DNA from 2 places in the Rhizobium sp. BK176 genome. Region 2 is predicted to be linked to the other one. Evidence: riboswitches for the same ligand, from Rfam matches in the RefSeq annotation. Region 2 holds a riboswitch; the other holds the start of a gene.
What was found. A riboswitch is a leader RNA that binds a small molecule or an ion and turns the genes downstream of it on or off. The one in region 2 is predicted to bind thiamine pyrophosphate.
Positions count from the first base shown of each region.

Region 1 (5,157 bases), on a different contig from region 2:
GGGCTGTTGAATTCCTACTGGGGCGTGGTCTTACCGCAGGTCTCTTTTGGGCTCGGCATGAGCATTCTCTTGTTCCGGAACTATTTTCGTAACCTTCCGGAAGAATTATTTCAGGCGGCTATCGTCGATGGCTGCGGATACATCCGCTTCTTCTGGCACATCTCTCTGCCCCTATCGCGGCCGATCATCGCGACCGTTAGTATCATCTCCTTCGTCGGTAGCTGGAACAGCTACATTCTGCCATTGATCATGCTGAATTCCGAGACGATGTATCCATGGCCCCTGGGGATCATGGTCTATCGCGGCGAGTTTGGCACTGCGTGGCAGCTTGTACTCGCCTTCATCACGCTGACGATCATGCCGACCATCGTCGTATTCTTCCTGGCCCAGAAGCATATCATTGCAGGGCTGACAGCGGGAGCGGTCAAATCCTGACGCCCCGCCACATGTCAATCGCCAGCGTCTCAACGGCTCTCAAGCAGAGGCCAGAACTGATGGAAATGCAGGACCGGACCATGCCCCGAGCCTACGCTTAACGATCCGGAATGCTCGATAGCACGCGCAAGGTAACCCTTTGCATTGGCAACCGCGTTGGGAAGCGTCGCACCCTTTGCGAGCTCTGCAGCCAGCGCGCTCGAGAGCGTGCAACCGGTGCCATGGGTATTCGCGGTCGCAATCCGGCTTGCTTCGAACCAATCCAGTCCCGCGTCCGACGCCAGGACATCCGGGCTTTCACCGCCAGAAAGATGACCGCCCTTGACGAGGACTGCTTGCGGGCCCATTGCCCTGAGGCGTCTTGCGTGATCCGCCATTTCCTCCCGTGACTGAGCCACGTCTTCACCAAGCAGTGCGGCAGCCTCTGGCAGGTTGGGCGTCAGCAGTGAGGCGAGCGGCAACAGGCGTCGCGTTATGACGTCAACAGCAGACAGGTCGAGGAGGGCGGCTCCACCCTTCGCCACCATGACCGGATCAAGAACGATCGGCACCTCCTCATGCTCCACAATCACATCGACTATGGCGGTGGCAATTTCCGCGTTGGCAATCATGCCAATCTTGATAGCGTCGACACGCACATCCGCGAACACAGCTCTGATCTGATCCGCAACGAATGCAGCGGGGACGAGATGTACGCCGGAGACACCCTGGGTGTTCTGCGCTGTCAGCGCGGTCAACACCGCCATCCCATAGACACCGCATGCAGAGAATGTCTTGAGATCGGCTTGGATTCCCGCGCCTCCCGAGGGATCTGAGCCGGCGATGGTGAGTATGTTGCGGATCATTGATTTACCTTATGCTTCTGATGTTCGAGGATATCCGACGGCTGGCGGCCTCAGGATCCGCAGATCCGCAGATTGCGGAGACGACAGCAATACCCTTGGCTCCCGCCGCAAACACCTCACGCACATGGCCAGCCTTCAGTCCCCCAATCGCGACGGATGGAACGGGACAACACGTTATCAGGCAGGCAAGGCCATGAAAGCCAATTGGCTGCTTGTGGTCCGCCTTTGTCGGGGTCGCAAACACCGGGCCGATCCCGGCATAGTCGACAATTGTTGGATCTACCGCCTCTGCCAATGCCTGCGTTTCCACGGATAGTCCGAGGACCATGTCGGGCCCAATGCGGGCGCGTGCCAGGCGGACATCCATGTCGTCCTGACCGACATGGACGCCGTCTGCACCGACCGCGAGCGCAGCCTCGACGTCATCATTGACGATCAATCGCGCACCTGTGCCCGACAAGGCCATCTTCAGCGCGCGGCCCGTTTCGATGATTTGATCGGTGGCAGCTCGCTTGTCGCGCAACTGAACCACGGTCGCCCCGCCGGCAACTGCAGCAAGCGCTGTCGCCACGAGCCCGAAGGAAGCGCAAAGGTCTGGATCAAGGACAAGATAGAAAGAAAGATCGAGGTTCTTCATGCGCCCGCAACCTTTGCGCTGTGATCAAGACAAGGCCCATCAACCGTTGCCAGCGCGTCCAGGAACCGCCAGGAAAAAGAGCCCGGGCCCTGAGACCTGCTGGCCGCCAGTTCACCGGCAACAGCGAAAGTGGCAAGGGCCGCAACCGTCGCATCGAACGGCACGTCGGGTCGCGCAGCCGCAAATGCCCCGACAAGGCAGGTCAATGAGCAACCCAGTGCTGTCACCTGCGGCATCAATTCCGAGCCACCTTCGATGCGAACCGCGCGCTTCCCGTCAGTGATGAAGTCTACGGCGCCCGTTACCGCGACGATCGCACCGTGCCTGTCGGCAAGCAGCCGGGCAGAATACTCAGCGTGTTCGACGCCGTCCCCGCTGTCGACGCCCTTGCCTCGGTAAGCACCCCCGGCAAGAGCGATGATTTCGGAGGCATTGCCGCGGACGATGGTGGGACCGAGCTCGATGAGTCGGTCGGCAGCAGCACGGCGGAACGACGTTGCGTAATGGGCGACGGGGTCGAGAACCCATGGCTTGCCAGATTGCCTCGCGGCAATCGCAGCTGCCTCCATGCCACGCAGCCACCCGGATGATAGCGTACCTATGTTGATCGTTAGTGCCCCGGCAATCTTGGCAAACTCGGCGGTCTCCTCCTCTGCATGCACCATGGCAGGAGAGGCCCCGACTGCCAGAAGGACGTTGGCAGCAATGTTCATGGCAACGTAATTGGTGATGCAATGGACAAGTGGAACATGCTCTCGCAGCTCGTTCAGCAATGTCCCAGGTGGGATTTGAAACAGCATGGTTCGCCTTTCGATCGGGGAAGGAAGGCGCTGAGACCAATGCATTAAGCGAAGGATCCCGAGCGACTCCCTCCGCCGGCATTATCCGGTTCAGGTTCAAAGGGTACGTCTCAGCCAACCAGACGGTGGCGCCCCTGTCTCTCACGCCAAGCTTCTCGCAGAGAAGAGAGCGCCTGTCATCCCCTAAATGCACATGGCGAAACGAACACGAGAGACTGCCCGTAAACGGATGCGTCGGGCACTCCACCGCGGACTGTCTCAAAGTCTCACCGAAGCAGACATGCCAGCACCAAGCTCGCAGATATCGACCTGTCGGAGCTGCCACCGCGTGTTCGGCAACTGCGGGAAGGAAGAGTTGGTGTATATCGAGATCGCCCCTATGCAGTCTGCGCAACTGAATGCATTGACTTCTAACAGAACTGCATAGATTCAACGATTATTGAAAGACAGTCTTCTCATTCTGATGCCTCAACATGAGTGGAGATGCAATCAATGGCTAATTTCCTTGAAAAGTGGTCTACCAAGAAGGCAACCAAGCCGACTCCAGGTGCCAAAAACATCGTTGACGTATTTCGCGGACGAGTGGCTGAGCAGAAGGCCTATCTAGAGGAATACGAGCGCGACACATCTGGCTTTAGCAAGTGGCGTTCAACGTGGTTTCAGAAGGTACCGGGCGGGTTCGGCGTTACGGTCGGTCGAGACTCCGTCGATGCAGGCCACGGCCTGAGCTATGTCGTCGTCTCATCGACATCGGATGTAGCCGAGTTTCTCGATGACCTTGCCTATCACGCAGAGAACGACGTTGGCTTCCAGCAGGCGCTCGAACAGAACCGGCTTCGGCGGGTCGGGTTCCTGAATGCAGCCAAGTCGGCGGGTGCCAAGTCAATGGACAAACCGTCCAAGCCCGCTGCGACAGCAAGCTCTGCTACAACGAAGACAATCGTTTCCCGTGCGAAACCAGCCTCGAAGACGAAAGCAACAACCGCCCCGCAACCGGGCGCGGCAAGACGTGGACGCAAACCCAAATCTGACGCATCGGCCTAGACCACGAGCGTTGCAGGCCATACAAGTTGGCGGCGAATATCACCGCAAGGAAGCGGTTGCACGGGCTCGCACAGTGTGAGTTTCGTCAGTCGCCCTCATGATGCCTCCAGGGGCGAGCATGATACCATGGCATCGCGCACGCGCTGGATTCAATACTCCTCCAGGGAAGCGCGCTGTCCGGACGTGAAGGCGAAAGACACCAAGGCGTTAACGTCGAGTGGATCAATAGTTCCTTCCAGGAAGTGGCTTTGGGCTACTGTCGCAAAACGCCATGTTTCGGCGACCTCTCACCGTGCAAAAGACTCTCTGTTGTTCGAAGCTTTTCAAATCGAAAGACTGGCGACAAGAGGTGCGACTCGTGCACCTTTGCGCAGGGACACGGCCTGAAGCGATATACTCTTCTCGCCGAACGCGAGATCGACGCGCAGGACGCATTCCGTGAAGGTGGCCGTCCTAGTTGGGGATCACTAAATACGCCGAGTAACGCTATATAGCTCCATCTTCCGCCGGACCAGTCCGCACGATTCGACTTCAATGAGGTCCCGGCACATCTGACGCCCATGCTTCGGAATGGCATGCCTTTGTCTGGCGCCGGTTGTGACGATCCCTGAGTATCACTGCGCTCCGCACCCACAACTTTCGTTAGGAATATGGCGCATCCAAGGCTGCCCTTCGGCCCTGCCGTCAGATCGTCGAAGTGGGCGCAACCCACGTCCACGAGATCCAAATCACTGCAAAGGGTGCGTTTCTCCCAAGCGGCATCACTGTCACGTCCACGAATTTCGCAGCGTATTTTTTCGCCGAGGCGGGGTGTCCGCGACGTCCTCGACGGCTCTGTCTCAACTGTGAATGCCACCGCGCAACGGCGATCCGCCCTCAGTCTCGTTGAAGGGAACCATGCGTACCGCACGCGTCCATCAGCACGGCAGTCCGGAAGACATGCTGCCGCGTCTTTTGTTGCTATTTCATTTCCGGGACACCCGGCACCCACTTGAAGTGGTCGCCGTCGGCCTGGATGTGGCCGACACCTGGAAATGGTAAGTGTGGTGCAAAGACAAGCTGATCTGACTTCGCCAGCTTTTTCAAGGTCTCGATGCGGTTCTTCTCGGCGGCTTTTTGATCGTTGTCAAAGCCAACCGGCCATTCAGGCTTCACGAGCGAAATGATCGAGCTGTGCACCGTGTCACCGATGTCGAGCAGCGTTTCTTTGCCTGACGCGATTTCATAGCCCACATGCCCGGGCGTGTGACCCTTCAGTCCAACCGAGACGACTGCCGGCACGACCTTTGCACCTGGTTTGAACGTCTGCACGTGGCTATTGATGACCTTGATGATATCGGCGAGTTGTGTGTCCTTTTTGGCGAACGTCCATTCAGCCGAGGACATGCGGATCGTC
Region 1 is NZ_JANUBV010000017.1:102,570-107,726, forward strand. Features, by position in the region: gene FHT76_RS32125 (carbohydrate ABC transporter permease) at 1-435, shown strand, start outside; gene thiD (bifunctional hydroxymethylpyrimidine kinase/phosphomethylpyrimidine kinase) at 465-1,280, opposite strand; gene thiE (thiamine phosphate synthase) at 1,285-1,917, opposite strand; gene thiM (hydroxyethylthiazole kinase) at 1,914-2,717, opposite strand; TPP riboswitch at 2,768-2,863, opposite strand; gene FHT76_RS32145 (hypothetical protein) at 3,210-3,761, shown strand; gene FHT76_RS32150 (MBL fold metallo-hydrolase) at 4,722-5,157, opposite strand, start outside.
Region 1: it holds a riboswitch for thiamine pyrophosphate, as region 2 does, so the genes downstream of both, thiM (hydroxyethylthiazole kinase) here and thiB (thiamine ABC transporter substrate binding subunit) in region 2, are expected to answer to the same signal.

Region 2 (5,157 bases):
CTCCTGCACACCAAATTGGAGACCGACGTCGCGCATCTCGACCGAGAACCGCGGCTCAACCATGGAAAGCCACCTCTCGTCGCGCTGGCCCCATGGTGCCGGCGATTGTGAGCAGCAGGCAGAGGATGCCAAGGATCAGCGCTAGACCATCCGCATCGTTCGTCCGGTAACTCCCCATGCGGCTATAAACGAGCCAAGGCAACGTGACGAAACTGTCCGAGCCGAACAACGCGACGGCGCCAAGATCGCCGAGCGACAGCGCCATCGCAAACGAAAATGCCGTGAGCACTGGTTTAATCAGGGCCGGCATATCGATCAGGCGCAGCCGCATCCAGCCCGAGACACCAAGACTCGCCGCAAGTTTCTGCGTTCGGCGCTTGTGGACGATGAAAGCCGGCTCGAGGACACGCATCACAAAGGGCAGGGACATCAAAGCGTTGATCGCGACAATCAGCAGCGGAGCCACGGCGCTGGCGTCACCGAAGCTTCTCAGCGCTAGAAACCAGCCCGTCGCCAGGACGATCGGCGGCACGAGCAATACCAACGATGATGCGCCACCCATGGCGGCAAAGAACGCTCCTGCGCCTGAGATCCCTGAACGCCGGAGAAGCGCCGCCCGGCGCGCACCCACCAGCATCATCGAGACAAGTAAGGCGATAGTGGCCGCAGAGATCGAGATGGCAAGACTGGTCGCAGCCGACTGCCAGAAAATGGGTTCACCGAGCAGCCTCATGAGATTGGACCGAAGGCCAGCCAGAAGCACCGACATCAGAGGTAAACCAAGGAACAGAGCGGCGAACAGCAGGATGCTTCCATCCACGAGCCGCGCTCCCAACAGCCTACCATCCGGGCGCCTGATCGCCTTTCCGACAGTCATCCCTTCATCCCCGTACGCAGGAAGACATGACAGCGCCCCAAGGACGACCGATGTAAGGGCGATCTGCAGCAGGGAAAGCGTGACGGCCCGGCCCGGATCAAAATCAAAACGCAGCGACTGATATATGGCAACCTCGACGGTCGTTGCGGCCGGCCCGCCACCCAGTGTCAGCACCAGCGTGAAGCTCGTGGCGCAGAGCATGAAGATCAGGCCGGCGATCCCAGGAATGACCGAGCGCAGAACCGGCCATTCGATGAAACGGAAAATCGAACCGGGCCGCATGCCGAGACCACTCGCCATCAGCCAGTATTCCGCCGGCACCCGCTCCAATGCCGCCAGCATCAGGCGGCAAGCCAGCGGCATGTTGAAGAAGACATGCGCCAACAGGATCCCGGAAAGCCCGTAGATGCTGATCGGTTCCGCCATGCCGAGCTTGAGCAGCAGCGCGTTCGTAAGGCCCTGCCGCCCCCAGATGCCGATCAACCCCAGCGCCCCGATTAGGACAGGAAGCCCCATCGGCACGGCCATCAGTCGAATGATCCAGATGCGACCGGGGAAATGCTGCTGACGCGCCAGGGCCTGCGCGACCGGAATGGCACAAGCGATCGAGAGCAGCGTCGAGAGCAAGGCCTGCAACAAGGTGAAACGCAGGACCTGCAGGATGTAGGGTTCAAGCACCGCCGTCAGAATGGAGGAAACATCGCTCGAAAGGAGCAAGACGAAGACTGCAAAGCCGACGAAAAGGGCAATGCCGGCGAGACTAAAAGCCCCACCCAGCACCGCCCGTCGCATCTCAGCCTCGGTCAAAGGCATCAATTCATGCTCATGGCGGCCAGCCACTCATCGACGAAGGCCTTGCGCTTCTCAGCGACTTCATCCGAGCTCATCAGAAAGGTCTTTGATGGATTTACAAGCTTGCCGAACGCATCCGGCAGCGGCTGCGACGTCGCCGAAACCGGCATCATCCAGTTGTTGGTTGGAATCGTATCTTGGAAGCCCGGCGTCACCATGAATTTCAGGAACTCGCGTGCAAGCTCCTTGTCCGGCGCATTCTTCAGCAGGCCCGCCACCTCGATCTGGATGTAGTGGCCCTCTGAAAACGCAGCCGCCTGATAGCGGTCGGTATTTTCGGCGACCATGTGATAGGCAGGCGAGGTCGTGTAGGAGAGCACCATCGGCGCCTCACCCTTGGTGAAGAGCCCATAGGCTTCCGACCAGCCGGGGGTCACCGTCAGCACCCGCTTTTTGAGTTTTGCCCAGGCCTCAGGCGCCTTATCGCCGTAGACCGACTTCACCCACAGCAAGAGGCCTAGCCCAGGCGTCGAGGTGCGCGGATCCTCAATAACGATCTTTTGCGAAAGATCGCCTTCGACCAGGTCCTTCATGCTTTTCGGAGGATTTTTGATCGTCTGCGTGTCGTAGATGACGGCGAAGTGGCCATAATCATAAGGCACAAATACCTCATCCTTGTAGTTTCCCGGCACCTTGAGCGCACTGACGTCGACACCGCTCGCATCGAAGAGGCCGGTTGCCTTCGCTTCCGTGGTCAGGTTCGTATCCAGACCGAGCACGACATCCGCCTTCGTCGCAGCGCCCTCAAGTTTCAGACGCGATAACAACGCCACGCCATCGGCTACGCTCACGAACTTGACGCTGCAGCCGCAGGTCTTCTCGAATGCTTCCTTGACCTTCGGCCCCGGACCCCATTCGGATGTGAAGCTCTCATAGGTGTAGACGGTGAGCGTCTTGTCTGCCGCCTGTGCGCCTTGGCCGGCCAAGCCGATGGTCGCGACAAAGATCGTGGCAAGCAACGAACGGCTCGTGAACTTGAATTTGAACATGGCACCTCTCCTCTGGTTTGCTTGGAGGGGAAAAGGGCGGTGCCAGATGTCACGCGTCTAATCCCTCCGCCGGTGTTAGCCGGATCAGGTTCCGCGGGTTGGCTTTGAGCCTCTCAGCCGCGCGCCTCATGGCACGGGGCACCCCGTTAGAGCGTTTGAGATGTATCGCCACGCTTGGCGTCTTGCAAGGGGCGGCCTTGCGGCCGCCATCGGCGTTTTACTCCGCGGCTTCGGCGTTGGCGGTCGGCCGCACCTCAACGACACGAGGCAACTGTGTTGGTTTCAGCATCAAGGCAGCGCAAAGGCCAATCAGAGCGATTACGCAGGATGCCATGAAAAGCGGCATGAACGCACTGCCATAGGCTTCGGCAACGGCTTGACGCGCCTGCTCCGGCAAAGCTGCCAGCATCTTTGGAGTGAGTTGCTCGATGTCGGCTACTCCCGGAATGGAAACGCCCGTTTTGCCGAGTTGCGAGCCGACGATCGCGCCGTAGATGGAGATGGCGATCGATGCTCCGCCCATACGCGACAGCGTCACCGATCCTGTTGCGGCGCCGACGTCGCGCGCCGGGGCAGCATTCTGGACGCCGATGACCGGAACCTGTTGTGCAAGACCGACACCGAAGCCGTGGAGGGCCATCACCGCCCCGATCAACAGGACCGGTGTTCCGACATGAACCCGCGTCAGCAGCACAAACGCAATGGCGCTGCAAGTCAGGCTTGCGATGGCGAACGGCTTGTAGCGACCAGTGATGGAGATGATGCGGCCTGCCGAGAGTGACCCGCAAACGATGCCGCCGGTCAGAAGAATAAAGAACGCTCCAGCCGCCGACGGCGAAAGACCGGTCGTCGTTTGTAGGAACAACGCGAAATAATTGACCATCCCAATTCCAATCGCGCCGCTCATGATCGACATGATGAGCAACAGGCTGAACGTCGAATTGTGAAATAGAGACAGGGGAACAATCGGCTCTGCAGCGCGGCGCTCGACGAAAATCCAACCGATGGCCGCAGCTACGCCGAGCGTCATGATGGCCAGGTTTTGCGGAGCAAACAGCGAGCCGAAGACCTGAGCGCCGTCGGCGGCCAGAACGATGCTTGCCGTCGTCAAGGCGAGCAGCAGGGCGCCAGCGTAATCGATCTTCGGGCGGCGGTTTGGTTTCCGGTAAGGTAGCATCAAAGCCAGGCCGACAAGGACGACGAAACCGATCGGAACGTTGACAAGGAAGATCGAGCGCCAGCCGAAGAGATCGCTCATTGCGCCGCCAAGGACAGGCCCGATGGCGCCCGATGCCATCAGCACGAGGCTGGAATAGCTCTGGTACCGCGCCCGTTCCCGCGGCTCGAACAGGTCCGCGTTGACGGCAAAGATCGACACCATGATACCGCCGCCGCCAAGTCCCTGCAGCACGCGGGCAGCAATCAGCGTATTCATCGATACAGCCAGTCCGCAGACGGCAGAGCCGACGGTGAAGATCATGATCGCGGCCATCATCACATATTTGCGGCCGAAGAGATCGCCGAGCTTGCCGTAGAGAGGCATCACGGCGCTTACGGCGAGAAGATAGGCTGAGCCGACCCAACTGAACCGCTCGAGGTGGCCGAACTCGCCAACGATCGTCGGCAGAGCCGTTGCGACGATCTGATTGTCGAGCGTCGCCATGAACATCGCGGCCATCAGGAAAAGGAAGAGAATGAACCGCCGGCGATGATCCGTCACAAGCGGCGCCGCAGCAGCAATTTGAGTGTCCATAAAGCGTCGTTCCAAACGATGAGTTGATCTCGTTATGTGCTATCAGCATATAATTGTCAATGTCACGCGCTTGACTTCGGCATATTCTCAATCGACGCGTGGCGTGTTATGGTTTCGGAATGAATGAGAGCCTGATGAAACTGAACGACCCTGACGCGAACGAAGACGCCGGCATTTTGCGCATTGGTCAAAGTATGACCCGCATGCGCCTGATGACCGGACGTCGATTGATCGGGCGGCTCGCCATCCAAACAGTGGCACCCGGTCTTGAGCTATCGCACCTTGACGTGCTGGACGCAGTACGACGCGCTCAGGAAAGCGGCGACGTGACGGTCGGGACGATTGCCGAGATGATGCGGATCGACCCGTCGCGCGCAAGCCGCATCGTCGCAGAGATGGTGGGGCGGAACATCCTGCGGCGAAAGGCATCTCAGGCGGATGCGCGGCGGATTATCGTCGTGATGACGCCACTTGGACAGAGGTTGCTGTCGGAAATACGTGCGCAGAAGCTCTCATTCGTTTCCGAGGTGGTCAAAGACTGGAAACCTGAAGAGATCGAGGCGTTCGGAGAACTGTTCGAGAAGTTCATTTCCGGCTTCGAGAGTGTTTTTGAGGCACGCGTCAAGGATATCGCAGACGAAGCCTGAGCGACGGCCCTTTCCCTTCCCCCCTGCTTTGCGCTATGG
Region 2 is NZ_JANUBV010000003.1:203,168-208,324, reverse strand. Features, by position in the region: gene FHT76_RS13740 (ATP-binding cassette domain-containing protein) at 1-63, opposite strand, end outside; gene thiP (thiamine/thiamine pyrophosphate ABC transporter permease ThiP) at 56-1,690, opposite strand; gene thiB (thiamine ABC transporter substrate binding subunit) at 1,690-2,718, opposite strand; TPP riboswitch at 2,763-2,874, opposite strand; gene FHT76_RS13725 (MDR family MFS transporter) at 2,936-4,471, opposite strand; gene FHT76_RS13720 (MarR family winged helix-turn-helix transcriptional regulator) at 4,591-5,118, shown strand.